Regions from separate parts of the Bradyrhizobium sp. CIR48 genome, predicted to be linked through region 2. Evidence: predicted binding sites of a transcription regulator. Region 2 holds the regulator's gene; the other holds the start of a gene.
What was found. The regulator PhoB, encoded in region 2, activates phosphate uptake and scavenging genes when phosphate is short. The targets are predictions, from matches to a motif close to TGTCATNNANCTGTCAT.
Positions count from the first base shown of each region.

Region 1 (11,579 bases), on a different contig from region 2:
TGCCGCTGGTGGTCGTTGCCGGCACCTCGGACTTGCCGTCGAGCGTTGCTTTCAGCTTTTCGGCGCTGGCCGGGCCGGCAAAAGCAACGGCACCGAGCGCTAAGGCGGCAATGACGGTCTTGTTCATGACATTCTCCCTGCTGAGCCCGTTCGGGCTGCCAAACTTTCAACAGCCGGCGTTTCAGTTTATTCCCGTTTCCGGCCGGGGCTGGCTAAATTCTTCGTGGTTGGAGTTGCGACGGCATCAGTCTTAGGTTCGCGACGACGAGTGAATGGATCCGCATGTTGCAACGAACAATTCTCGTGGGGCTGCTCGCCGCGGTCACTGCTGCCGTGGTCTATTGGTGGCTCAGCGCGCCAGTGGTGGCGGCCGCGGGCAATGCGCCGGCCCACGTGGCAAACCTTGCCAACGGCGAGGCCATGTTCAACGCCGGGGGCTGCGCGTCCTGCCATGCCACTCCGGACCAGCCCGACCGTGTCAAGCTCGGTGGCGGCCTCGCGATCAAGTCGCCGTTCGGAACGTTCTACGCGCCGAACATCTCTCCCGATCCGAACGACGGCATCGGCAAATGGACCGACGCCGACTTCGTCAACGCGGTGATGCACGGGGTTTCGCCAGGCGGGCAGCATTATTTTCCTGCCTTTCCCTATACGTCCTATCAGCACGCAAGGCGCGAGGACGTGCTCGATCTCTTCGCCTATCTGAAGACGCTGCCGTCTGTTGCCGGCAAGGTGCGCGACCACGATGTCGGCTTTCCGTTCAACATCCGCCGCAACGTCGGCATCTGGAAATTCCTGTTTCTGAACGACAGGCCGCTCGTCGTCGACGGCACCAAGTCGCCGCAATTCAATCGCGGCGCCTATCTCGTCAACAGTTTTGGCCATTGCGCCGAATGCCACAGCCCGCGCAACGCGCTTGGCGGCATCATCTCGGGCGAGCGCTTTGCCGGCGGGCCCAATCCGGAAGGCGAGGGGTGGGTCCCCAACATCACCCAGAAGCGCCTCGGCGAGTGGAGCGCCAAGGATATCGCCGATTTGCTTAAGACCGGCGACTTGCCCGACGGCGACAGCGTCGGCGGCGCGATGAGGCGGGTGATCAAGAACACCTCGCAATTGTCAGACGCGGATATTGCGGCGATGGCGGACTATCTCAAATCGCTGCCGCCGGTCGACGGTCCGCCGCGGCCCAAGCGCAAGGAAGCTGGCTAGCTCAGCTGGCGCCGAACGCCTTGAAGGTGATGATGGTGAGGGTGTCCTGGATGCCCGGCAGCACCTGCACCTTCTCGTTGACGAAATGTCCGATATCGGTGTCCTTGTCGACGTAGAATTTCACCAGGAGGTCATATTGGCCGGCCGTGGAGTAGATCTCGGACGCGATCTCGGCTTCGGCAAGCGCATTGGCGACCGTATAGGACTGGCCGAGCTTGCATTTGATCTGGACGAAAAAAGGAACCATCGCGGGCACTCCGAAAGCGTATCTGGCGGCTAATAGGCCAAACCCGGCCCGATTTAGCAAGCGGACTTGCCGGCCGCCAGATGCCGGTCCCTCGTTTAGGAGGTCACCACGGCCGCGGCGAATGCATCTCTGAGCCGCTGCGCGAGCTCGACCTTGCGATAGGGCTTGGTCAGCACGATCGCCTGCGCATGCGCGTGGCCCTGCTCGACCAGGGTCTCCAGCGCGTAGCCCGAGGTAAACAGGACCGGCAGACCGGGACGAATCCGCCGCGCCTGGTCGGCGAGCTCCCAGCCGCTCATGCCGCCGGGCATCACGATGTCGGTGAACAGCATGTCGATACCGGGCTCGGTACGCAGCTGCTGCAAGGCCTCCTTGCCGTTGACCGCGGCAACGACGCGATATCCGAGAGCTTCCACCCTGCGAATGGCGGAGGAGCGAACGAACGGATCGTCCTCGGCGATCAGGATCGTCTCGTATCCTCGGGGCGCCGCGTCCTCGCCATCGGAAAGCTCGGCGTGCGATGGTCCGATGTCCGCGCGCGGCAAATAGATCCGGACCGTCGTCCCAAGGCCCGGCTCGCTGTAGATGGTGACATGGCCATTGGATTGCTTGGCGAAGCCATAGACCATGCTGAGGCCGAGGCCCGAGCCCTTGCCGACCTCCTTGGTGGTGAAGAACGGCTCGAACACGCGCCGGGTGACGTCCGGCGTCATGCCTTCGCCGTCGTCGGTGATCGAGATCAACACATAGCTGCCGGATGCGACTTCGGGGTGAAGGGCGCGATAGTCATCGTCGAGTGTCGTCAACTCCGTGCTCAGGGTCAGATGACCACCGGCCGGCATGGCATCCTGCGCATTGAGCGCAAGGTTGAGCACGGCGGATTCGAGCTGGGCCCGATCCGCGAAGGCCATGATCGTGCCGGGCCTGGAAGCCGTCCTGATCTCGATGTCCTCGCGCAAGGTGCGCTTGAGCAGCTTGAACATGGACTCGAGCAGGCCCCGGCAATCGATCGTCTGGGGCTGCAGCAACTGGCGGCGACTGAACGCGAGCAGGCGCTGCGTCAGCTCGGCGCCCCGCTCGCCCGACTGGCAGATGTCCTCGGAAAAGCGGCGCAGGTCGGGCCTCGCCTTGAGCTGCTCGCTCAGATGCTCGGCGTTGCCGATGATGACGGTGAGCAGGTTGTTGAAGTCGTGGGCGATGCCGCCGGAGAGCTGACCGACCGTCTCCATCTTCTGCGCCTGCTGGAGCTGCTGCTCGGTCAGCTTGCGCGCGGTCAGGTCGTGGACGATGCCGACGAAGATCAATTCGCCGTCCTGCCGGGTCCGGCCGACCGACACGTCCATCGGAAACGTCGAACCGTCCTTGCGCAGGCCGATGGCCTCGCCGGCGGTCGCGAAATGCCTTGCGTGGCTGTCGGGCGCGGTGCCCGCCTCGGGCATCAGCATCCTGACGTTCCGGCCCATGACCTCGTCGGCAGAGTAGCCGAACAAGCGCTCGCAGGCCGGATTGAACAGCAGAATATGGTCCTGCGCGTCGAGCAGGATGACCCCGTCGACCGCGGTCTCGACGATCGCGGTGAGGCGCGCCACGCTCTCGCGCATCGCGCGCTGGGCGTCGCTGACCTGCTTGAGCAGCAGCGTCGCGTCCCGGCTCTTGATCTCCTCCTCCTCGAGCGCGGCCTGGACCTGCCGCAGCTCGAACGGCGAGGGGATCGTCAGGATCTTCGGCAGCAGCGGCCAGAGCGCGCCCGCCGTGACCACGGATGCCACCGCGGTCGCCGCCTTGACCATGCCCTCGATGCCATAGACCGGGACCCAGAGCGTGTAGATCGACAGCACATGGGTGAGGCCGCACGCCATGATGAAGATCGCGAAGGCCCAATAGACCCAGCCGAACTTGAGGTCGCGCCGCTTGGTGACCAGGATCGCAAGGGCAAACGGAATCGAAAAATAGGCGGCGGCGATGCAGGCGTCGGACACGACGTGAAGCCAGATCAGCTCAGGCTCCCACAACAGGCAGATGCCGTGCGGCGACAGCATGGACGAGTCGAGGAGACGTTCAAAAAAGGCCCACATCATTCCCACCCCAAGATTCCGTTCCAGGCGGCTTGCGGGCCGGGAGCCCGCAACATGGGTGTCGCTGGACAGTTCCACTCTCACCTCGCGCTCTTCGGCGAAGCAGGTGAGGTTCGAGACTATACCAAGGGTCCGGCGCGGTTGCATTTTCAAGTCCGCACGATTGCGGGGCGAGCCGGCCCGCTGTTTGCCTGATTCGCAGGGAATGCACGGCGTCGCGAATCACTATCGGCCGCGGCTCGGCGCGCTTGCCGGTGTTCCACGGCCGCGCTAGGACAGGTCATGGCGGTGTCCTTATCCAGCAAAGGTGCCCGGCGATGACGACCCCGGTCGCACTCACCATCGCCGGCTCCGATTCGAGCGGCGGCGCCGGCATCCAGGCCGACCTGAAGACGTTTGCCGCGCTCGGCGTCTACGGCGCGTCCGTCATTACGGCCTTGACCGCGCAGAACACGCGCGGCGTCACCGGCATTCATGCGGTGCCGGCCGAGTTCGTCACCGCGCAGATCGATGCGGTGTTTTCCGATCTCGACATTGGCGCGGTGAAGATCGGCATGGTGGCCCAGGTCGCCAGTATCGATGCGATCGCGGCCGCGCTGTCGCGCTGGGCGCCGGGGCACGTCGTGCTCGATCCCGTGATGGTGGCGACCTCCGGCGACCGCCTGCTGGCATCCGAGGCCGTCGACGCGCTCCGCACAAAACTGATACCGCTGGCGTCGGTGATCACGCCCAATCTGCCGGAGGCCGCGGCTCTGCTCGACGAGCCGATCGCGGCAAGCGAGGCCGAGATCGAAACCCAGGGGCATCGCCTGCTGGCGCTCGGCTGCGGTGCGGTCCTGATCAAGGGCGGACACGGCGAGGGCGCCGAGAGCACCGACTATCTCGTCACGTCCGAAAGCACGATCGCGCTTGCGGCGCCGCGCGTTGCCACACGCAACACCCATGGCACCGGCTGCTCGCTGTCCTCGGCGGTCGCGGCGGGGCTCGCCAAGGGCGAAGGTCTGGAGCTTGCCGTGCGCAACTCCAAGACCTGGATCAGCGCGGCCATCGCAGCCGCTGACCGCTTCAGCGTCGGTCATGGCCACGGCCCGGTCCATCATTTCCACAAGTTCTACTGAGGCGGGCGGCCAGCGGGAGCGCAGGCGTTCGTCTGTTCAGCGCTGCTCGTGTGGGTAGTTCACCCTCCCCTGGAGGGGGAGGGTAGGATTGCTGCGGCGCCCCCTGCGGCGCCATGTCGCCTGATTGTCGCATGCGACTGATATTCGCGGAGAGGGCGAGGCAAGGCGTGATTCGTATCTGAAGGTGCCTCAAAAGTTCAATCGGTCATCCCCCTGTCACGGGACATTGTTACAGGCTGGCGCATGGGAAGTTACGATGTGAGTGACGAGAGCCCGGAGCGGCGCTTTCGCACGTTGTTCATCTCCGACGTTCATCTCGGAGCCCGCGGTTCTCAAGCCGATCTTCTGCTCGACTTCCTGCGCTACCATGATGCCGACACGATCTATCTGGTCGGCGACATCGTCGACGGCTGGGCGCTGAAATCGAGCTGGAACTGGCCGCAATCCCACAATGACCTCGTGCAGAAGCTGCTGCGCAAGGCGCGCAAGGGCGCCAAGGTCGTCTACATCCCCGGCAATCACGACGAGTTCCTGCGCAACTATTACGGCACGCATTTCGGCGGCATCGACGTCGTCGAGAACACCGTCCACACCGGCGTGGACGGCAAGCGTTATCTCGTCATCCACGGCGACATCTTCGATCTCGTGGTGCAGAACGCGCGCTGGCTCGCCCATCTCGGCGACAAGGCCTACGACTTCGCGATCCAGATGAATCGCTTCGTCAACTTCTTCCGCCGCCTGTTTGGCGTGCCCTATTGGTCGCTGTCGCAATGGGCCAAGCAGAAGGTCAAGAACGCCGTCAACTATATCGGCGCGTTCGAGCAGGCGCTCGCCGCCGAGGCGCGGCGCCACGACGCCGATGGCGTGATCTGCGGCCACATCCACTACGCCGTGATCCGCGACGAGGGCGGCATCCGCTACATGAATTGCGGCGACTGGGTCGAGAGCTGCACGGCCCTGGTCGAGCACGACGACGGCCATTTCGAGATCATCACCTGGGCGGATCATTTGCAGAAGCCGGCACAAGTCCCGCAGGTCGCAGCCAGAGCTGCATAACAGAGGCCGCCTGATGCGCATCCTGGTCGCGACCGACGCCTGGCACCCGCAAGTCAACGGTGTGGTTCGGACGCTGACCAAGCTCGCCGACGCCGGCAAAAGCCTCGGCGTCGAATTCACATTCCTGACGCCGCAATCGTTCCGCACCTTTGCGATGCCGAGCTATCGCGACGTGCGTCTGGCGATGCCGCGTCCGGCGCGCATTGCTAAGCTGATCGCGGAGGCGCGCCCCGACAGCATCCACATCGCGACCGAAGGGCCGATCGGCCTGATGGTCCGCCGCTACTGCCGCCAGCGCAGACTGCCGTTCACGACCAGCTTCCACACCCGCTTTCCCGAATATGTCCGCGCCCGCGTGCCGGTGCCGGGCTCGCTGATCTGGCGGGCGCTGCGCCGCTTCCACAGCGCCAGCCGCGCCGTGATGGCTGCAACGCCTGCGCTCGCCCGCGAGCTGACCGAGCGCGGCTTCGACAATGTCGTGCTGTGGCCGCGCGGCGTCGACACCCAGCTGTTCCACCCCCGCGCCATCGATCTCTGCCTGCCGGCGCCGGTGTTCCTGTCGGTCGGCCGCGTCGCCGTGGAGAAGAATCTCGAGGGCTTCCTCGACCTCGATCTGCCCGGCACCAAGGTCATCGTCGGCGACGGCCCCGCGCGCGCCTCGCTCGAAGAGGCCTATCCCGATGCGATCTTCCTCGGCGAGAAGCACGGCGAGGAACTGGCGGATATCTATGCGGCCGCCGACGTCTTCGTGTTTCCGAGCAAGACCGACACGTTCGGCCTGGTGCTGCTCGAAGCGCTCGCAAGCGGCCTGCCGGTGGCCGCTTTCCCGGTGAAGGGCCCCCGCGACGTCATCGGTGATGCCCCGGTCGGCGCGCTCGATCACGACTTGCGCAGCGCCTGCTTCGCGGCATTGGATATCTCTCGGCAGGACTGCGTCGCGTTCGCGGCCAATTACACCTGGGAAGCCTCGGCGAGGGCCTTTGTGGCCAGCATTGAGGCGGTAGGCGCGGTGCTGCCTGGCCGGAACGGCGCGGAACAGCCGCGCTTCGTGGCCTGACGAGGACAAATCCTCGCGCGGAGGTGTCTTGCCCGGGCCTCATCGGCCGCGATAACATTCGGCCATGACCGAACAGCTCCTCCCGATCGGCCCCGCCGATATCGACGCCGCAGCGCGCGTGATCGCGCCCTACGCCATCCGCACTCCGCTGTTGTCCTTTCCCGTGCTCAACGAGCGCGTCGGCGCGAAGGTGTTCTTGAAACCGGAGATGCTCCAGCGCACCGGCTCGTTCAAGTTCCGCGGCGCCTTCAACAAGGTGTTCTCGATCCCGCAGGACAAGCGCGCCGGCGGCGTCGTGGCGTTCTCCTCCGGCAACCACGCCCAGGGCGTGGCGGCCGCGGCAAAAATCCTCGACATGCAGGCGACCATCGTGATGCCCGCGGATGCGCCGTTGTCCAAGCGCGAGCGCACCAAATCCTATGGCGCCGAGGTCGTGCTCTATGATCGCGACAAGGACGACCGCGAGGCGATCTCGCGCGGCATCGCCGAAAAGCGCGGCGCGACGCTGGTGAGGCCCTATGACGATCCCTTCGTGATCGCGGGGCAGGGCACCGCCGGCCGCGAGATCGCGGAAGACTTGGCTGGCCTCGGCCTTAGCCCCGACATCGTGGTGGCACCGGCCTCCGGCGGCGGCCTGATCGCGGGCGTCGCGACCGCAGTGAAGGCGCGCTATCCGCAGGCCCAAATCGTGGTGGCCGAGCCCGAGGCGTTCGACGATCACGGCATTTCGCTGAGCGCCGGCCATCGCGAGCCGCATCCGCCAGCGGGCCGAACCATCTGCGACGCGTTGATGGCCCTGATCCCCGGCGAGATGACGTTCGCGATCAACAGCAAGCTGCTCGCGCGCGGCGTCACCGCGTCGGACAAGGAAGTCGGCGCCGCCGTCGCCTTCGCCTATCGCGAGCTGAAGCTCGTGGTGGAGCCGGGCGGTGCCGTCGGCCTCGCCGCGCTGCTGGCGGGCCGGCTCGATGTTGCCGGCAAGAACGTCGTGATCGTGCTCTCCGGCGGCAATGTCGACGCCGACCTGTTCGCCGAGCTGGTGGCCTAGCCGTCATTCCGGGCCTGCGCCTTTCGGCGCATCCCGGAATGACCACGTCTAAGGGTTTATGAAGAAGGGGCAGAGCGTTGCCGCTCTGCCCCTTTTTTGTGTTTGTCGATCTTGTGGATCGAACTAACCGCTTGCTCGGTACAACCTCTCCTGCTTGCGGGGGAGGTCGGCGCGAAGCGCCGGGCGGGGGCTCTTTCCTCTTGGGGATTGTCCCGTTGTGGAGAGATCCTCTCCCTAACCCTCCCCCGCAAGCGGGGGAGGGAGCGCACCTTCTCCTTGCCCAATCAGTGCATGAAGCCGCCGCGACGGTTGCCGCCGCCCATGCTCGGCGCCTGGTTCATCGACTGCCGGAAGTTGTTGTTGCTGTTGACCATGCGGCTCGGCATCGTGTTGAGCTGCGGGCGGTTGTTCTGGACGTTGTTCTGCACCTGCACCTTGTTCACCGGATTGTTGTTGGGCTTCACGATGCCGGTGTTGCCGTTGTTGACGCGGATCGGGTTGTTCTGTGTCTGAACGGGCTTCACGTCGACAGTCGAGCCGCCCTTGCCGACATTCACCGGCATGCTCACGATCTTGCCCGGCTTGCCATTGGCGTTGCCAGCGTCCGGCTTGTTGTTGGTCGCCGGCAGGGTGACGATCTTGCCGATGCCGCCATTGCTGGTGGTCGTGTTGGTCGGCGCAGGCAGGGTGACGATCTTGCCCGGGGTCTGTGACGGCGTGCCGTTCGGCTGGTTGTTGCCCGAGGGCAGGTTGCCGATCTGGCCACCATTTCCGAGCTTGCCGATGACATTGCCGTCGACCTGCTTCTGCACGACCGGCAGATTACCGTTGATCTGGCCGCCATTACCCTGCTGCAGCGGCATGTACTTCGGCTGGCCGAGATTGCCGATCTTGAAGGTCGGAGCAATGTTCTGCGGAGCCAGGAACTTGGTCGCCTGCATCAAGGGGATCTGCTTCGGCTGTATCTGCAGCTTCAGGGCCATTTGCGCATAGGGGCTGGTGCCGTAGCTGTCATAGAAGGTCTTGTAGGCAACCGGCGAATTCACGAGCACCGCCTTGTGCCAGGCCTGCGAGAGCAGGATGTTGTTGAGCAGCCAGCGGACGTGGTCGCACAGCGGGTCGTGCGGGTACATCCGGATGAACTCCTGATAATATTCCGGCCGGCCCTCCGACACGACATAGTCATAGGCCTGACGAGTCGAGCGGCTCGGCAGGTTGGAGGCCATCTGCACCACCGGTGCCCTGACCGGCGCGCGGTTGGCGGCAACCGCGGTGTCGCCGAAGAAGGTGAAGTCCGAGGTCAGCGAGGAGCTCTCCCACGGGATCTGCGCACCGCTGGTGGACTGGTTCACCTGCAGGCGAACGCGCTTGAACAGCTGCTCGATCGGCACGTTGGGTTCGCGTGCGACGTTCAGGAACGCCTGCGTGTAGGGGCTGTGACCGCCGGTGCCGTCGAGCGCTTCAGCGCCCGGTGCGGTCGAGTAACCGACGATCGAGCCGTTCGGCGCATCGACGATGGCAAGGCCGCGGCCGGCGTCATTGACATCAGGGAACGGGTTGTTGCGGCAGGCATCGAGGATGACGATACGCATGCGGCTCGGGATCGTCTCCAGCGTCGACATCACGTCGACCAGCCGCACCGAATTATTGACGAGCTCGGTCTGGCTCGACACCTTGGCGTCGACGGGAACGAGATAGTTCTCGCCGGCGAGCTGCACGCCGTGACCGGCGTAATAGACCATCGCCACTGTGTTCGGACCGCGCGCGGACACCTTGGCGGAGAAGTCCTGCACCACGCGGAGCATGTCGTTCTGGGTCAGGTCGGTCGCGGCAACCACCTCGAAGCCGGCCGAGTTCAAGAACTTCGCCATCGACTCGGCGTCATTGTCGGGATTGGCGAGCTGCGGCGCGTTCTTGTAGTTCGAATTGCCGATCACCAGCGCCACCCGCTGCTCCGGGCCCTGCAGCGCGGTGGGGGCCGGCTCGACCGGGGCAACTTGCGCGGAAACAGGGCCGCAAGCGAAGCCGAACAGGCTCCCCACGAGGCTTGCTGTCATCAGGAAAGGCTTTAGGCGGAACATGGCGTGCTCCTTTGGCACTGATCTCGATGCGAGATTGGTTGCGAGGGAGCCTCGCCGCGTTCGAGCTTGAGGTCCGTGATCCCCCTCACCATGGTGGCCTTGCGTGATCTGAATCACGCTCGGAACCTGCTATGGTTAGCGATCGATAATGGGAACTGCCGTCACATGCTGAAATCGATCGATCCGATCCTCACGCCCGACCTGCTCTGGCTGCTGGCCTCCATGGGCCACGGCGACGATCTCGTCGTCGTCGACGCCAACCACCCGGCCACGCACATCGCCCGCTCGACATCGTCGCAGCGCCTGATCCAGCTGCCGGGCATGACGATGGAGACGGCCGTTCGCGCCATCATGACGCTCTACCCGCTCGACGATTTCGATCCCGACCCGGTGCGGGTGATGGCGCCGGTCGACGATCCCGACCGCGTGCCCGACGTGCAGGGTGCCGTGCTGGCTGAGATCGAGCGCGCGGTCGGACGCGCCGTTATTCCCGGCAAGTTCTCGCGGGCGGATTTTTATCGCGCGGCCGCGGCGGGGTTTGGTGTCGTGCAGGTCGGCGACAGCAGGGGGTACGGCTGCTTCCTGATCAGGAAGGGCGTGATCAGCTAGCCGGATTGGCGCATCAGCGCCGAGGGCCAGCCAATCCGGACGAGAAGGCCATCGGGGCCGTTGATGCCGACTTCATACATGCCCCATTCGCGGTGGCGCAGCACGCCGCCGGGCCGGATGATGAGATCGTCCACGCGCGCGGCAATGGCCTCGACCTCGGGCGTGCGAATGAAAATGCCAAAGGGATTGTGCTCCGGCACGCGCCACGGGCCATCGCCGGCTTGCGTGAGATGCACCTCGCATCCCCAGCCGCTCATGATGACATAGCCGGCATCGCCGCCGATGCGCGCAAAGCCGAGCCGTTCCCAGAATGGAATTGCGGCGGGAAGATCGTCGCTGGGAACGATCGCAAAGGCGCCGACGCGCGGGCTCTCAGGCATTCGGTCACTCCGGCACATGCAAGCGGTCCGCGCCGCGTTCACGCTACGCGTTGCGAGCTGAGCTTATCGAGAGTGGCCGCTCGGCAGAAGCGGCGAAACGTCCCGCACTCGAATTTGAATGGCGCGGCGGGAACTGACTGTCTATGGTTTCTCCATGTCCCGCTTTATGTGTCTGTCTGTTGCCATCATCCTCTCGCTGCTGCCGACTGTGGCGCCCGCTGAGCCCCTTCAAAAGCGTCCCAAGCCCGTCTGGAAGGGCTACGGCTTCCTGCCGGGCTATCGTCAGCCGCTGAGCAATAGCATTCCGCTCTACAAGCAGAAGGACGCGATGCGTCGGCTCGCGCGCAACGACCGCCGCCACTGGTACATCGATCCGGTTCCGCAATATTATCGCTGGGACGGCGAGTGGCACTATTTCGGCCGCCCCGGTTTCAACGGCGGCCGCTACAACGGCGGCAGTTTTGGCCCGTGCTGGACGCGCACGCCGATCGGGGCGGTGTGGAATTGCGGATGATAGGGCGCGCGACGGCTAGGGAAAGCTGCGGACGACCTCGATCGGTCCGACGATCGCTGCATTGAAGGCATCGAGGTTTTCGGCCGGAATCCAGTATTCCAGATGCGACCGTCCGCCAGCTTCCTGCACGTCATACTTCGCGATGAAGTCGCGCTTGACCGCAAAGCGCGTCACGAAGCCGGAGC
Region 1 is NZ_JACIHG010000002.1:140,133-151,711, reverse strand. It holds gene GGD66_RS07125 (CHRD domain-containing protein) at 1-127, opposite strand, end outside; gene GGD66_RS07120 (c-type cytochrome) at 283-1,209, shown strand; gene GGD66_RS07115 (Lrp/AsnC family transcriptional regulator) at 1,211-1,456, opposite strand; gene GGD66_RS07110 (PAS domain S-box protein) at 1,552-3,495, opposite strand; gene thiD (bifunctional hydroxymethylpyrimidine kinase/phosphomethylpyrimidine kinase) at 3,849-4,649, shown strand; gene GGD66_RS07100 (UDP-2,3-diacylglucosamine diphosphatase) at 4,893-5,705, shown strand; gene GGD66_RS07095 (glycosyltransferase family 1 protein) at 5,719-6,762, shown strand; gene GGD66_RS07090 (threonine/serine dehydratase) at 6,827-7,810, shown strand; gene GGD66_RS07085 (caspase family protein) at 8,095-9,891, opposite strand; gene GGD66_RS07080 (RbsD/FucU family protein) at 10,057-10,500, shown strand; gene GGD66_RS07075 (glyoxalase) at 10,497-10,880, opposite strand; gene GGD66_RS07070 (hypothetical protein) at 10,999-11,394, shown strand; gene GGD66_RS07065 (ADP-ribosylation/crystallin J1) at 11,410-11,579, opposite strand, start outside.
Region 1: GGD66_RS07100 (UDP-2,3-diacylglucosamine diphosphatase) is a predicted target of PhoB. The motif match lies at 4,853-4,869, and genes of this name have one in related genera.

Region 2 (11,579 bases):
CCAATGAGGATGGTCGCATCGTGGCTGCGGGACGCGTCCTGGCTGACGGCCGCGACTGCGCCTATCTCTGTGATATCGCCGTGCACCCGGACCGCCAGGGGCGAGGTCTCGGCCGCGACATTATCGAGCGTTTGCTTGTGCGTTGCCGCGGCCATCGCAAGATCATCCTCTACGCCGTCCCGGGCAAGGAAGGGTTTTATGAACGCCTGGGTTTCAGGCGGATGACCACGGCCATGGCGATCTTCGAGGATCAGGCCGCAGCCTATGGCCGCGGCTATTTGACCGCGCCTTGAGGCTGCGCCCGGGACCCGCGACCTTCCGGCGCATCGGACAACCCGTCGGACGGACGCCGGGATTGCCCCCTCTTTCAACAGGCGGGCGCGGTCCATAGATTGACGTCGGCTTAAGGCGTGAAGGAACATTGTGCGGCCGAAATCATCAAAACTTCATGGCACCTGCGCAGGATCGCCATGGAGATTCGCCTCAAGTCCTGCCGCCGAAGGCGCCAAACCGTGCATCAGGAGCCCGCAACCCTGCCTAAAATATTGAATGCACGTGTTTTTGTTCGAATTGGCGAATTCCACTTCGTCCCAAAACGCGCTAGTGGAGGGGCAGGGGGCATGCGCGATACCGGAGCCGGCGGCGAGGGTTCGTTGAGTGCCAGTGCGTCGTCCGCCTGTTCGCCGGCCACCCTGGCCGCTGAAGCGTTGTTCGAGGTCTAGATGCTGGAAGCCATACGCAGGGCGACGTCGTTTCTGCGCCAGAAGCAAGTCCTGCATAAGCTTGGCGTTGTGATCAGCGTCGCGGTCATCGGCATCGCTTGCTATGTGCTCTACCACATGTTGCGAGGCATCGATTTCAACGAGGTCCTCGAAGCGATCAAGAGCACCGAGCCGACCCAGATCGCGATGGCGGCGCTGTTCGTCACCGCGGGCTATTTCACCCTGACCTTCTATGACCTGTTCGCCGTGCGCGCGATCGGCCATGCCCACGTGCCCTATCGCATCAACGCGCTCGCGGCCTTCACCAGCTATTCGATCGGCCACAATGTCGGCGCATCCGTCTTCACCGGCGGCGCGGTGCGCTATCGCATCTATTCGGCCTACGGGCTGAACGCGATCGACGTCGCGAAGATCTGCTTCCTCGCCGGCCTGACCTTCTGGCTCGGCAATGCCGCCGTGCTCGGCCTCGGCATCTCCTATCATCCGGAGGCCGCCGCCTCGATCGACCAGCTGCCGCCATGGCTGAACCGGACGCTGGCGCTGATGATCATCGTCGGGCTGGTCGGCTACGTGGTCTGGGTCTGGACCCAGCCGCGCGTGGTCGGCCGCGGGCCCTGGACCGTGGTGCTGCCGGGCGGCCCGCTGACGCTGCTCCAGATCGCGATCGGCATCGTCGATCTCGGCTTCTGCGCGCTCGCGATGTACGTGCTGGTCCCGGACGAGCCCAATCTCGGCTTCGTGGTGGTCGCGGTGATCTTCGTCTCGGCCACCCTGCTCGGCTTCGCCAGCCACTCGCCCGGCGGGCTCGGGGTGTTCGACGCCGCCATGCTGGTCGGTCTCTGGCAGATGGATCGCGAGGAACTTCTGGGCGGCATGCTGCTGTTCCGCGTCCTCTATTATCTGTCGCCCTTCGTCATATCTGTAATCTTGCTGACGTTTCGCGAAGTTATCATCGGCGCACGATCGAAGCGCTTGCAGCAGGCGGCGCTCAAGCTCGACCCCGGCCCGGCGCGTGAAGCCGCTTATGTGAGAGAGCGCAGCGACAGCGGTGCCTGACGGCGCCAAGCCTTATTTGACAGGCCTTCAGACAAGCCCCAGGAGAAGTCCGCCCCGATGGCGATCGACGCCCCATCTTCTCCCTCCGCGCAGCCCTGGTCCGACCGGCTGCGGCATTCGACCGTGATCCTGATCGCCGCGGCGCTGGCGCTGTCCGTCGTCGTCTCGCTCGGCGACTTGTCGGCGCTGCACGCCGCGATCGTGTTCCTCTGTATCGCGGCGGCCGCGCTGATCCCGTGGCGGCTGCACGATCCCGCCGCCTCGCGCGACGACGTCAGGCGCATCAACCCGGTCGAGAGCGCGGCGGTGGCCGCCGTCGTCGCCGGCATGCCGGATCCCGCGGTGCTGCTCGACCGCGCCGGCCGCGTCATCCACCTCAATGCCGCCGCCGCCCAGCTCGCACCGGCGCTGCGCCGGAACGAGCTGGCCCAGTTCGCGCTGCGCTCGCCGGAGATCATCACCGCGCTGCGCGAGGCGATCGCGACCACCGAGCCGCGGCGCGCGACCTATCTCGACCACGTCCCGGTCGACCGCTGGCTGGAGCTCATGATCACGCCGGTGCCGGTGCCGACCAGCTTCGGCGGCGCCGACAAATGCATGCTGATGACCTTCCACGACCAGACGCCGCTGCGCCGGGTCGAGGAGATGCGGGCCGACTTCGTCGCCAATGCCAGCCACGAGCTGCGCACGCCGCTGGCCGCGCTGTCGGGCTTCATCGACACGCTGCAGGGCCAGGCCAAGGACGATCCCAAGGCGCGCGAGCGCTTCCTCGGCATCATGCACAACCAGGCCACCCGCATGGCGCGCCTGATCGACGATCTGTTGTCGCTGTCGCGGGTCGAGCTGTCGGCCCATGTCCGGCCCGACACCCTGGTCGACCTGCTGCCGATCATCCGCCAGGTCGCCGACGGGCTCGAGCCGCTGGCGCGCGAGCGTCAGGTCGAGGTCGAGATCCATCTGCCCGAGGGACCGGTGATGATCGCGGGCGACCGCGAGGAGCTGCTCCGCCTGTTCGAGAATTTGATCGAGAACGCGCTCAAATACGGTGCCTCCGGCGGACGCGTCATCGTGTCGCTGACCTCAGCCGCAGCCACTGATGGAACTCAGGAAATCCGGATCATGGTCCGCGATTTCGGCCCCGGCATCGCGCCCGAGCACCTGCCGCGGCTGACCGAGCGGTTCTACCGGGTCGACGTCGGCGACAGTCGCTCGCAGGGCGGCACCGGGCTCGGATTATCGCTGGTGAAACATATTCTTAACCGCCATCGCGGCCGGCTTTTGATCGAAAGCGTGCCCCGTCAGGGTGCCACTTTCACCGCCTGTTTTCCCCAGGCTAAGACTTTAGTTTAAGCCTGAAACTCCAGCGATTTCAATCGCTTGAGTGTGTCATCCGACTGTCACGAAACCTTCGTAAAAGCACAGCCGACCGCTCCTAAAGGGGCGGCGCGGGGAGCGCGATCGGGCGCGGTTGGCGCTTCGCTCCCCTGTATGGAGACCAGCATGAATTTCATCAAAACCATGGTCGCTGCCGGCTTGCTCGCCGCATCGACGACGGTGGCCTTCGCTGCCGACATCACGGGTGCCGGTGCCACCTTCCCGTTCCCGATCTATTCCAAATGGGCTGACGCCTACAAGAAGGAGACCGGTAACGGTCTGAACTACCAGTCGATCGGCTCCGGCGGCGGCATCAAGCAGATCCAGGCCAAGACCGTGACCTTCGGCGCCAGCGACGCGCCGCTCAAGGCCGAGCAGCTCGAGAAGGACGGCCTCGTCCAGTGGCCGATGGTGATGGGCGCCATCGTCCCCGTCGTCAACCTCGAGGGCGTGAAGCCCGGCGAGATGGTGTTCGACGGCGAGACGCTCGCCAGCATCTATCTCGGCAAGATCACCAAGTGGGACGACGCCGCGATCAAGAAGCTCAATCCGAACGTGAAGCTGCCCTCGGACGCCATCACCGTGGTCCGCCGCTCGGACGGTTCGGGCACCACCTTCAACTTCACCAACTACCTCTCCAAGGCCAGCGCTGACTGGAAGAGCAAGGTCGGTGAGGGCACCGCGGTCGAGTGGCCGGTCGGCGTCGGCGCCAAGGGCAATGAAGGCGTGTCGGGCAACATCAGCCAGACCAAGAACTCGATCGGCTATGTCGAGTACGCCTATGCCAAGCAGAACAAGCTGACCTACACCGGTCTCGTCAACAAGGCCGGCAAGCCGGTGCAGCCGACCGTCGAAGCCTTCCAGGCGGCCGCCTCCAACGCCGACTGGGCCAAGGCGCCCGGCTACTACGTCATCCTGACCGACCAGCCCGGCGAGAAGTCCTGGCCGATCACCGCGGCGACCTTCATCCTCATGCACAAGGACGCCACCGACAAGGCGGCCTCGCAGGAAGCCATCAAGTTCTTCCGCTGGGCCTTCAAGAGCGGCGGCAAGGCGGCTGAAGAGCTTGACTACATCCCGATGCCCGAAGGCGTCGTGACCCTGATTGAGAAGACCTGGGCTGCCGAGATCAAGAGCTAAGTAAGGCTCTCGCGTCCCGGACGCGGTGCGGCCCTGGCGATACGAAGCATCGTCCAGTGTGCCGCTTCGCGAGAGCCGGGACCCGCAAGACTTCCGCTCCGGATCGGTCATGCCGTGTCCGGAGCGCGAGACCGACAAAAAGACTGACAACAAGCGTATATTATCGGGCACAGGGGATCGGCGTGGCAGAAATGGCCGTTCAGAGCGATGTAATCGACGACGCCGGACCGTATGACCGCGCCAAGGCCTTGAGCGCGTTCAAGCTCGGCGACGTCACCTTCTACTGGATCACGCGGCTGTCCGCGATCTCGGTGCTCCTCATTCTCGGTGGCATCATCGTCTCGCTGATCGTCGGCGCGTTCCCGGCGATGAAGGAATACGGCTTCTCCTTCCTGTGGACGCAGCGCTGGGCGCCGTCGGCCGATCCGCCCGTGCTCGGCGCGCTCGGGCCGATGTACGGCACGCTCGTCACCTCCTTCATCGCGATGCTGATCGCCATTCCCGTCGGTCTCGGCATCGCGATCTTCCTCACCGAGCTCTGCCCGCAATGGCTGCGTCGCCCGATCGGCATGGCGATCGAGCTGCTCGCCGGCATTCCCTCGATCATCTACGGCATGTGGGGCTTCTTCGTGCTGGGCCCGTTCCTGGCCAATACCTTCCAGCCCTTCATGATCAGGATCTTCGACGGCGTGCCCGTGCTGGGCGCGATCTTCGCAGGTCCGCCGTCCTATCTCAGCACGTTCAACGCCGCGCTGATCCTCGCCATCATGGTGCTGCCCTTCATCACCTCGATCTCGGTCGACGTGTTCAAGACGGTGCCGCCGGTGCTGAAGGAGGCCGCCTACGGCGTCGGCTGCACCACCTGGGAAGTCGTCCGCAGCGTGGTGATCCCCTACACCCGCGTCGGCATCATCGGCGGCGTCATGCTGGCGCTGGGCCGCGCGCTCGGCGAGACCATGGCGGTGACCTTCATCATCGGCAATTCGTTCCGCATCTCCTCATCGATCTTCGCGCCGGGCACCACGATCTCGGCGGCGATCGCATCCGAGTTCGCCGAGAGCGACGGCCTGCACCAGTCCGGCCTGATCCTGCTCGGCCTCTTGCTGTTCGTGCTGACGTTCTTCGTGCTGGCCGCAGCGCGGCTGATGCTGATGCGGCTGGACAAGAAGGCGGGGAAGTAACGTCATGGCGCTCAATCCGATCTATTCGCGTCGTCGCCGCAAGGACATCGTCATCCGCGGGCTCTGCTTCGCCGCGGCCGCCTTTGGCGTCACCTGGCTCGCGCTGATCCTGGTCACGCTGCTCTTCAACGGCTTGGCCGGCCTCAATCTTCAGATCTTCGTCGCGGATACGCCGCCGCCCGGTTCGACCGAAGGCGGCCTGCGCAACGCGATCGTCGGTTCGATCATCATGACGTTGATCGGCGTCGGCATCGGCGCGCCGCTCGGCCTGTTCGCCGGCACCTACCTTGCCGAATACGGCCGCAACGACAAGCTGACCTCGGTGATCCGCTTCATCAACGACATCCTGCTCTCGGCGCCCTCGATCATCATCGGCCTGTTCATCTATGGCGCGGTGGTGGTGCCGATGCGTGGCTTCTCCGCGATCGCGGGCGCGCTCGCGCTCGCCGTCATCGTGATCCCGGTCGTGCTGCGCACCACCGAGGACATGCTGCTGCTGGTGCCGAATCCCCTGCGCGAGGCGGCCTCGGCGCTCGGCCTGCCGCGCTCGCTGGTGATCAAGCGTATCGCCTATCGTGCGGCCCGGTCGGGCCTCATCACCGGCGTGCTGCTCGCCACCGCCCGCGTCGCCGGCGAGACCGCGCCGCTGCTCTTCACCGCGCTGTCGAACCAGTTCTTCAGCCTCGGCCTGAACAAGACGATGGCCAACCTGCCGGTTACCATCAACAACTTCGTCCAGAGCCCCTACGCCTATTGGAAGCAGCTCGCCTGGAGCGGCGCGCTGCTGATCACGCTCACCGTGCTTGCCCTGAACATTGGCGCGCGCATCCTCGGCGCCGAGAGGACTGCAAAATGACCGACTTGTCCGTATCCATGAGTTCCAACGCTCATCTGGCCTCGCAACCGCTGCCGGAAGCACCGGCCAAGGTGACGGTGCGCAATCTCAATTTCTATTACGGCGAGCACCACGCGCTGAAGAACATCAACCTGACGCTCGGCGCCAACCGCGTCACGGCGTTCATCGGCCCGTCGGGCTGCGGCAAGTCGACCCTGCTGCGCATCTTCAATCGGATGTACGATCTCTATCCGGGCCAGCGCGCCACCGGCCAGCTCATGCTGGACCAGACCAACGTCCTCGATCCCAGGCTCGACCTCAATCTGCTGCGCGCCCGGGTCGGCATGGTGTTCCAGAAGCCGACGCCGTTCCCGATGACGATCTACGAGAACATCGCCTTCGGCATCCGCCTCTACGAGAAGATCTCGAAGTCCGAGATGGACGACCGCGTTGAGAAGGCGCTGCGCGGCGGCGCGCTGTGGAACGAGGTCAAGGACAAGCTCAACGCCTCCGGCCTGTCGCTCTCCGGCGGCCAGCAGCAGCGCCTGTGCATCGCCCGCACCGTCGCGGTGCGTCCTGAAGTGATTTTGTTCGACGAGCCCTGCTCGGCGCTCGATCCGATCTCGACCGCCAAGGTCGAGGAGCTGATCCAGGAACTGTCCGAGAACTACACGATCGCGATCGTCACCCACAACATGCAGCAGGCGGCGCGCGTCTCCGACAAGACCGCCTTCATGTATCTCGGCGAGCTGATCGAGTTCGACGACACCAGCAAGATCTTCACGTCGCCGAGCGACCGGCGCACGCAGGATTACATCACCGGCCGGTTCGGCTGAGGAGACGCGACATGGGTACTGAACATACCGCAAAGGCTTTCGACACCGACCTCCAGGAGCTCACCCGCCTGGTCGCCGAGATGGGCGGCATCGCCGAGCGCATGATCGTCGATTCCGTCGACGCGCTGATCCGCCGCGACGTCGCGCTCGGCCAGCGCGTCGTCACCATCGACGCCGAGCTCGACGCGCTGCAGAAGCGCATCGAGGAACGCGCGGTGCTCACCATCGCCCGCCGGCAGCCGATGGCGGTGGATCTGCGCGAGATCGTCGGCGCCATGCGCGTTGCGACCGACCTCGAGCGCATCGGCGACCTCGCCAAGAACATGGGCAAGCGCGTCGCCGCGCTGGAGACCGACTTCCATCCGCTGAAGCTGTTCCGCGGCCTGGAGCACATGACCGACCTCGTGCAGCAGCAGGTCAAGTCGGTGCTGGATGCCTATGCCGCGCATGACCTGCCGGCGGCGATGGCGGTGTGGAAGGGCGACGAGGAAGTCGACGCGATCTGCACCTCGCTGTTCCGCGAGCTCCTCACCTACATGATGGAGGATCCGCGCAACATCTCGTTCTGCATCCATCTGATGTTCTGCGCCAAGAACATCGAGCGGATCGGCGACCACGCCACCAACATCGCCGAGACCGTGTTCTACATGATCGAAGGCCAGGCGATCACCGACAAGCGGCCGAAGGGCGACATGACCACCTTCGCCACGACGGTCCCGAATACCTGAAGACTTGAAGGAGCGACGACCCGATGGGCGCACGCATTATGGTGGTTGAGGACGAGGAAGCTCTCACCGAGCTGCTTCGCTACAACCTCGAAGGCGACGGCTATGATGTCGAGACGGTCATGCGCGGCGACGACGCCGACACCCGCCTCAAGGAGCACATCCCGGACTTGATCGTGCTCGACTGGATGCTGCCGGGCCTGTCGGGCATCGAGCTGTGCCGGCGCCTGCGCACCCGGCCCGACACCAAGCAGCTGCCGATCATCATGCTCACCGCGCGCGGCGAGGAGAGCGAGCGGGTGCGGGGACTTGCGACCGGCGCCGACGACTACATCGTCAAGCCGTTCTCGGTGCCGGAGCTTTTGGCGCGCGTGAAGGGCCTGCTGCGGCGCGCCAGTCCTGAGCGGCTCGCGACAGTGCTGGCCTATGGCGACATCGAGCTCGACCGCGACAAGCGCCGCGTGGCGCGCTCGGGCCGGCCGATCGATCTCGGCCCGACCGAATATCGCCTGCTGGAGTTTTTCCTGGAGCATCCCGGCCGCGTGTTCTCGCGCGAGCAGCTGCTCGACAGCGTCTGGGGCCGCGACATCTACATCGATGAGCGCACTGTCGACGTCCATATCGGCCGCTTGCGCAAGCTGCTCAATCTCGGCCGCGAGCAGGACCCGATCCGTACCGTCCGCGGCGCTGGCTACGCGCTCGACGACCGCTTCGCGAAGGCGGAGCAGACGTAAGGTTTGCTGGCGTTGGCTTTGGCGGGCTGCCGCCGCATTCTCCGGTGTCGTCCCTGCGAAAGCAGGGACCCATAACCACAGGCAGTGGTTTGGCGAAGACTCGGAGTGACCATCTCGCGCGACAACTGCGCCTTGTGGTTATGGATCCCCGCGTTCGCGGGGATGACACCGAGTTGGTTGAGCCGTCATCGTGCGACGGCTGCCGTCGTTGCGATCAGCTAAATCCGCTCAGCGCGGACCCGGCTTCGCCGGCGCGCGCCGGCGATCCGCCGCCGGCTGATACGCCACGCGCGAGTGCTGGGCGCAGTAGGGCAGGCCGGACAGTGCCTTGCCGCCGCAGAAGAAGAAATCCGGGCTCGAGGGATCGCCGACCGGCCAGTGGCAGGTCGCCTCGTTGAGCTCGAGCAGCGACAGCCGCTGGCCCATCGGCACCACGTTGTCATAGGTGACGGGTTCAGCCTCCACCTCGACCTCGAAGGCCTGCGCCAGCGCGGTGTTGCCGCGCGCGATGGGGCGGGTCACCCGCATCATGTGCTGCGCGGGACGCGCCTTGCGCGGCCGGGGCGCTGCCGATGAAGGGCTCTTGGCGCGGCCGGACAGACCGAGCCTGTGCACTTTGCCGATCACGGCATTGCGGGTCACATTGCCGAGCTCAGCTGCGATCTGGCTGGCCGAAAGTCCGGCCTCCCAGAGCTTTTTCAGCTGCTCGACGCGATCGTCGGACCAGGTCAAAACCGTCATTGCACCCTTTCCCTCGCTACGCGCCAGCCATCCTGGGGCCTCGCAGCGATTGCCTAAGCCTTCAAAAACCCGTGCCGTCAGAATCCCTTAAGGCTCGCCGGGCGCGTGACTGACGCCCGAACGTTTACGCCGGTACAAGAGGACTCTTGGGATCAGAACCGCTGCACGAGATGTCGTATCTGACAATCCAAACGCTACAATATGGCGTGACTCCCGCGCAAGAGTCCGCCGACTCGCTTCCACATGTTCCGTGGTGAAAACCCGCAAAATCGGCACCGCAAGACTACGGATTCAGCGTTTCCTGAGGCTTTCCGGGCGGCATTGACACCCGTCTTGCCAAGCATAAGATAGTCCCGCGTGCCGCCCTTAAAAGGCGGCACGTTTCGTTTTCCGGGCCGGTCGATGGTGCGTTGCGCAATGCACGCGTCACACCGTCCGCAACATTCAAGTGACATCATGACTAACAGCGCAGCGCCGCATTTGCTCCCCGTTTTCGCCAGAGCCGACCTCGGCTTCGAGCGCGGCGAAGGCTGCTGGCTGATCGCGACCAATGGCGATCGCTATCTCGATTTCACCTCGGGCGTGGCAGTGAATGCGCTCGGCCATTGCCACCCGCATCTGATCAAGGCGCTGCAGGAGCAGGCGACCAAGCTCTGGCACATGTCGAACCTGTTCCAGAGCCCGGACGGCGAGAAGCTCGCGAGCCGGCTTTGCAACGAAAGCTTTGCCGACTTCGTGTTCTTCTGCAATTCGGGCGCCGAAGCGCTGGAAGGTGTGATCAAGCTGGTCCGCCATCATCACTTCTCCAAGGGGCATCCGGAACGTTATCGCATCATCACCTTCGAAGGCGCCTTTCACGGCCGTACGCTGGCAACGCTCGCCGCGACCGGCTCTGCAAAATATCTCGAAGGCTTCGGCCCGCCCATGGAAGGCTTCGACCAGGTGCCGCATGGCGATATCGAGGCCGTCAAGAAGGCGATCGGCCCGCACACCGCCGGCATCCTGATCGAGCCGATCCAGGGCGAGGGCGGCGTGCGCTCGGCAACGCCGACCTTCCTCAAGGCGTTGCGCCAGCTTTGCGACGAGAAGGGCCTGCTGCTCGCCTTCGACGAGGTGCAGACCGGCATGGGCCGCAGCGGCGATCTGTTCGCCTATCGGCGCACCGGCGTCACGCCTGACGTGATGTCGCTGGCAAAGGCGCTCGGCGGCGGCTTCCCGATCGGCGCAGTGCTGGCGACCGCGGATGCGGCAGCCGGCATGGGGCCCGGCTCGCACGGCTCGACCTTCGGCGGCAATCCGCTGGCGATCTCCGCGGCCAACGCGGTGCTCGACGTCATGCTCCAGCCCGGCTTCTTCGACCACGTGCAGAAGATGTCGCTGCTGCTGAAGCAGAAGCTCGCCTCCGTGATCGACCGTCATGGCGATGTCGTCAGCGAAGTGCGCGGCGAGGGCCTTCTGATCGGCATCAAGGCCGTGGTGCCCTCCGGCGATCTCGTCGCGGCGCTGCGCAATGAAAAACTGCTCACGGTCGGGGCCGGCGACAATGTCGTGCGTTTCCTGCCACCGCTGATCGTGACCGAAGCCGAGATCGAGGACAGCGTCGGGCGGTTAGAGCGCGCCTGCGCCGCGATCTCGTCCAGCCAGACCAAGCGGGCGGCAAGCTGATGAGCAAGTCCCCGAAGCACTTCCTCGATATCAACGAGCTGCCGCTGTCGGAGCTCAAGACCATGCTCGCGGCGTCCTCCGCCATGAAGGCGAAGCAGAAGGCGCAGCAGCCGGTGCGGCCGCTCGAAGGCAAGACGCTGGCGATGATCTTCGAGCGCCCGTCGACCCGGACACGCGTGTCGTTCGACGTCGCGATGCGTCAGCTCGGCGGCGAGCCCATCATGCTCACCGGTGCCGAGATGCAGCTCGGCCGCGGTGAGACCATCGCCGACACCGCGCGCGTGCTGTCGCGCTATGTCGATGCCATCATGATCCGTATTCTCAACCATGACGCGCTGCTGGAGCTTGCGGCCAACGCGACGGTACCCGTCATCAACGGCCTGACGCGGCGCTCGCACCCCTGCCAGGTGATGGCCGATCTCATGACCTATGAGGAGCATCGCGGCCCGATCGAGGGCAAGACGGTGGCCTGGACCGGCGACGACAACAACGTGCTGGCGTCCTGGGCTCACGCCGCCGAGCGCTTCAAGTTCCAGCTCAATGTCGCGACGCCGCCGGAGCTCGCGCCGA
Region 2 is NZ_JACIHG010000008.1:448,022-459,600, reverse strand. It holds gene GGD66_RS26040 (GNAT family N-acetyltransferase) at 1-293, shown strand, start outside; gene GGD66_RS26035 (lysylphosphatidylglycerol synthase domain-containing protein) at 723-1,778, shown strand; gene GGD66_RS26030 (ATP-binding protein) at 1,836-3,128, shown strand; gene pstS (phosphate ABC transporter substrate-binding protein PstS) at 3,279-4,292, shown strand; gene pstC (phosphate ABC transporter permease subunit PstC) at 4,484-5,473, shown strand; gene pstA (phosphate ABC transporter permease PstA) at 5,478-6,329, shown strand; gene pstB (phosphate ABC transporter ATP-binding protein PstB) at 6,326-7,144, shown strand; gene phoU (phosphate signaling complex protein PhoU) at 7,156-7,872, shown strand; gene phoB (phosphate regulon transcriptional regulator PhoB) at 7,896-8,603, shown strand; gene GGD66_RS25995 (GcrA family cell cycle regulator) at 8,832-9,344, opposite strand; gene GGD66_RS25990 (aspartate aminotransferase family protein) at 9,801-11,009, shown strand; gene argF (ornithine carbamoyltransferase) at 11,009-11,579, shown strand, end outside.